Regions from separate parts of the Streptomyces sp. NPDC048606 genome, predicted to be linked through region 2. Evidence: riboswitches for the same ligand, from Rfam matches in the RefSeq annotation. Region 2 holds a riboswitch; the other holds the start of a gene.
What was found. A riboswitch is a leader RNA that binds a small molecule or an ion and turns the genes downstream of it on or off. The one in region 2 is predicted to bind ZMP and ZTP.

Region 1 (2,382 bases), on a different contig from region 2:
TCCATGGCCGCCTTGGCGAGGCGGTTCGGGAGGGTGCTACCACCGGGTAGGTCGAGTGGCGTGAACAGGTCCATCACAAATCCCCCCAAAAGCGTGCGGCATGGGCGCTGCGGCAGCCCGGGGCACAAGATACCCGCCATCCGCGACGGTCCGTCAGGCACCTGCGCGATCCAACGGACGGGCCCCGGCGCCCTTTTGTGCGGGGTTCGCACAGCGGTGCGCGGGGTCCGGAATCCGGAGACCGGGCGGCGCCCCGGGCCCCGGTGCGGTCCCGGACAGCCGGAACGCCCCGGACCGAAGGGGTCCGGGGCGTTCGGCGTGCGGGGCGTACGGCGTACGGGGCGACTCGCGCGGGCTCAGAGCTCCGCGACGTCCAGACCGGCCTGCTCGGCGGCCGCCCGGACGGTCTGCTCCAGCAGCACCGCGATGGTCATGGGACCGACGCCGCCGGGCACCGGGGTGATGAGCGAGGCGCGGGCGGCGGCGGACTCGAAGTGCACGTCGCCGACGTTGCCCTCGTTGTAACCGGCGTCCAGCACGACGGCGCCCGGCTTGATGTCCTCGCCCCGGATGAACTCCGCCTTGCCGACGGCGGCGACCAGCACGTCGGCCTGGCGCACGATCGAGGACAGGTCCCGCGTGCGGGAGTGACAGTAGGTGACGGTGGCGTTGCGCTCCAGCAGGAGCATGCCGGCCGGCTTGCCGAGGATGGCGCTGCGGCCGACCACGACGGCGTGCTTGCCGGTGAGGTCCACGTCGTAGGCCTCCAGCAGGCGCATGATGCCGCCGGGGGTGCAGGAGACGAAGCCCGGCAGCCCGAAGCCCATGGCGGCGAAGGAGTGCATGGTCACGCCGTCGACGTCCTTGCCCGGGGCGATGGCCTCGAAGGCGGCGCGCTCGTCGATGTGGTGCGGGACGGGGTGCTGGAGCAGGATGCCGCTGATCTCCGGGTCCTCGGAGAGGGCGGTGATCGTCGCGACGAGCTCCTCGGTCGTGGTCGAGGCGGGCAGCTCCACGTGGCGGGACGTGATCCCGGCCTTGGCGCAACGGTTCTGCTTCATGCGCACGTACGTGACGGAGGCGGGGTCCTCGCCGACCAGGACGGTGGCGAGACAGGGCGCGGTGCCGGTGCGCTCGGTGATCTTCGCGGCGACGGCGGCGGTCCGCTCCGAGATGCGGCGGGCGAGGGCGGTGCCGTCCATGAGCCGGGCGCCGGAGGTCGGGGCGGCGGCGGTGGCCGTGGTGGCGGGCTGGGCAGTCTGGGCAGTCGTCACGGGGTCTCCTGAACGTCGCTGCGGATCGCGGTTCGCCCAGGCGCGCGGCAGTCGGCGTACGTCAGGCACGCCGGGCCGCTCCCCGGTGGTGATCCACCCGAACGCCAGTCACGGCCCGCCGCCCACTGTAGTCGACTTATCCGGTGGATGACCGGCGCCCGACCTGGGACGATCGATACATGACGCGCACTTTCGACCATCTTGTCGCCGAGGCCGAATCCGTCTCCGTCGACGGCTGGGACTTCTCCTGGCTCGACGGCAGGGCCACCGAACAGAGGCCCTCCTGGGGCTACCAGCGGCTGCTGGGCGAGCGCCTGGCCGGCGTCCGCTCGGCCCTGGACATCCAGACCGGCGGCGGGGAGGTGCTCGCGGGAGCGGGCCCCCTGCCGCCGCTGATGGCGGCCACCGAGTCCTGGCCGCCCAACATCGAGAAGGCGACCCGCCTGCTGCACCCGCTGGGTGCGGTGGTGGTCGCCGACGCGGACGAGCCGCCGCTGCCCTTCGGCGACGGGGCCTTCGAGCTCGTCACCAGCCGGCACCCGGTGACCATCTGGTGGGACGAGATCGCCCGGGTGCTGACCCCGGGCGGCACCTACCTGTCGCAGCAGGTGGGCCCGGCGAGCGTCTTCGAACTGGTGGAGTACTTCCTGGGGCCGCAGCCCGAGGAGGTCCGCCGCGGCCGGCACCCCGACGACGCCGTCGCCGATGCCACGAAGGCGGGACTGGAGGTGGTCGAGTTGCGCTCCGAGCGGTTGCGGACCGAGTTCCACGACATCGGAGCCGTGATCTACTTTCTACGGAAGGTGATCTGGATGGTGCCCGGCTTCACGGTCGGGCAGTACCGGGACCGGCTGCGCGAGCTCCACGAACGGATCGAGCGCGAAGGCCCGTTCGTCGCGCACACCGCCCGTTTCCTGATCGAGGCCCGCAAGGCCGAGTGACGGGGACCACGGCGGAACGTGCGGCTCCGGAGCCGACGGATCCACGCCGGATCCGGTTGCGCGGCCACAGCGTGGCGCAGGTCACTCAATTCAGCGCGTAACGAATCGACTCGGGCGTGCGATGAACCGACAGGTGTCCTCGCGCGGCCCGGAATACAGACCCCCCT
Region 2 (2,382 bases):
TCGACGGCGCGGGAGATCCAGTCGGCGACGGCCGGCATGTGCTCCGTCGTCAGGCCGCGCGAGGTCAGCGACGGGGTGCCGATGCGGATCCCGGACGGGTCGAAGGGCTTGCGCGGGTCGAAGGGCACGGTGTTGTAGTTGACGACGATCCCGGCCCGGTCCAGGGCCTTCGCCGCGATCTTGCCGGGGACCCCGCGCGAGGTGAGGTCCATCAGGATCAGGTGGTTGTCGGTGCCGCCCGAGACGAGGTCGAAACCGCGCTCCAGCAGGGCCGCCGCGAGCGCCTTCGCGTTGGCGACCACCGCGTGGGCGTACGCGGTGAAGGAGGGCTGGGCCGCCTCGTGGAGGGCGACGGCGATGCCGGCCGTCGTCTGGTTGTGCGGGCCGCCCTGGAGGCCGGGGAAGACCGCCTTGTCGATGGCCTTCGCGTGCTCCTCGCGGCACATCAGCATGGCGCCGCGCGGGCCGCGCAGGGTCTTGTGGGTGGTGGTGGAGATGACGTCGACGTGCCCGGCCGGGGACGGGTGCGCGCCGCCCGCCACCAGGCCGGCGATGTGGGCGATGTCCGCGACCAGGATCGAGCCCGCCTCCCGCGCGATCGAGGCGAAGGCGGCGAAGTCGATGGTGCGGGGCAGCGCCGTACCGCCACAGAAGATGATCTTCGGCTTCTCGGCGAGGGCCTGCTCGCGCACCGCGTCGTAGTCGATCAGGCCGTTGTCGGCCCGCACGCCGTACTGGACCCCGCGGAACCAGGAGCCCGTCGCCGAGACGCCCCAGCCGTGCGTGAGGTGCCCGCCCATCGGCAGGGCCATGCCCATCACGGTGTCGCCGGGCTTCGCGAAGGCCAGGTAGACGGCCAGGTTGGCCGGGGAGCCGGAGTACGGCTGGACGTTCGCGTGGTCCACGCCGAACAGGCCCTTGGCCCGCTCGATCGCGAGGGACTCGACGCGGTCGATGTTCTGCTGGCCCTCGTAGTAGCGCCGGCCCGGGTAGCCCTCGCTGTACTTGTTCTGCAGGACCGTGCCGGAGGCCTCCAGGACGGCGGCGGACACGTAGTTCTCGCTGGGGATCAGGCGCAGCGTCCGCGCCTGGAGGGTCTCCTCCGCCGCGACGAAGGACGCCAGTTCGGGATCGGTGGCGGTCAGGGCGGGGTGACGGTGGTTCGCGCTCATGGCGGTTCCTCCGGGGTCGATGTCGTCTCTCGTCCCCGCGAGGCCCAGGCGAGCGGCCCTGTGTGCGGTCGTGCGCGCACGACTCCCCCGGAGTTGGTTCTCCGTACGCCAGTCGCCGTGCGTACCGCACACCTTAGCGGGCGCGCCGACGGGAAGGTTTCTCCGTCCGCGATCCGAGCGACGATAGAAAGGACGCCACCCACGTCACCGGCCAGACGGACGATCGGAGACCCCGTGTCGAGAACTGCTGATGCCATCCGCTCCGCCGACGCGCACAGCGCGCACAACTACCATCCCCTGCCGATCGTCGTCGCCTCGGCCGAGGGCGCGTGGATGACCGACGTGGAGGGACGTCGCTACCTCGACATGCTCGCCGGGTACTCGGCGCTCAACTTCGGCCACGGCAACCGCCGGCTGATCGACGCGGCCCGCGACCAGCTGGAACGGGTCACCCTCACCTCGCGCGCCTTCCACCACGACCGGTTCGCCGACTTCTGTGCCGAACTCGCCGCGCTGTGCGGCAAGGAGGCGGTGCTGCCCATGAACACGGGCGCGGAGGCGGTGGAGACGGCCGTCAAGACCGCCCGCAAGTGGGGCTACGAGGTCAAGGGCGTCCCGGACGGCCACGCCAAGATCGTGGTGGCCGCCGACAACTTCCACGGCCGGACCACGACGATCGTGTCCTTCTCCACCGACCACGACGCGCGCGACCACTTCGGGCCCTACACCCCCGGCTTCGAGATCGTCCCCTACGGAGACCTCACCGCGCTCTCCCACGCCGTCACCGAGAACACCGTGGCCGTGCTGCTGGAGCCGATCCAGGGCGAGGCCGGGGTGCTCGTGCCGCCCGCCGGATACCTGGCGGGCGTACGGGAACTGACGCGCGAGCGGAACGCGTTGTTCATGGCCGACGAGATCCAGTCGGGCCTGGGCCGCACCGGGAGGACCTTCGCCTGCGAGCACGAGGGCGTCGTCCCCGACGTGTACATCCTGGGCAAGGCGCTCGGCGGCGGGGTGGTCCCCGTCTCCGCGGTCGTCGCCGACCGGGACGTGCTCGGGGTGTTCCGACCCGGCGAGCACGGGTCGACCTTCGGCGGGAACCCGCTGGCCTGCGCCGTCGCCCTGGAGGTGATCGCGATGCTGCGCACGGGCGAGTTCCAGCAGCGCGCCGCCGAGCTCGGCGACCACCTGCACCGGGAGCTGAACCTGA

Region 1: linked by a shared signal. The riboswitch ahead of AB0D01_RS10870 (bifunctional 5,10-methylenetetrahydrofolate dehydrogenase/5,10-methenyltetrahydrofolate cyclohydrolase) and the one ahead of glyA (serine hydroxymethyltransferase) in region 2 are both predicted to bind ZMP and ZTP.

What each region holds. Positions count from the first base shown of each region.
Region 1 is NZ_JBEZIB010000008.1:36,566-38,947, reverse strand. Features, by position in the region: gene AB0D01_RS10875 (NADH:flavin oxidoreductase/NADH oxidase family protein) at 1-74, opposite strand, end outside; gene AB0D01_RS10870 (bifunctional 5,10-methylenetetrahydrofolate dehydrogenase/5,10-methenyltetrahydrofolate cyclohydrolase) at 357-1,202, opposite strand; ZMP/ZTP riboswitch at 1,302-1,396, opposite strand; gene AB0D01_RS10865 (methyltransferase domain-containing protein) at 1,454-2,215, shown strand.
Region 2 is NZ_JBEZIB010000021.1:66,666-69,047, forward strand. Features, by position in the region: gene glyA (serine hydroxymethyltransferase) at 1-1,172, opposite strand, end outside; ZMP/ZTP riboswitch at 1,208-1,298, opposite strand; gene rocD (ornithine--oxo-acid transaminase) at 1,407-2,382, shown strand, end outside.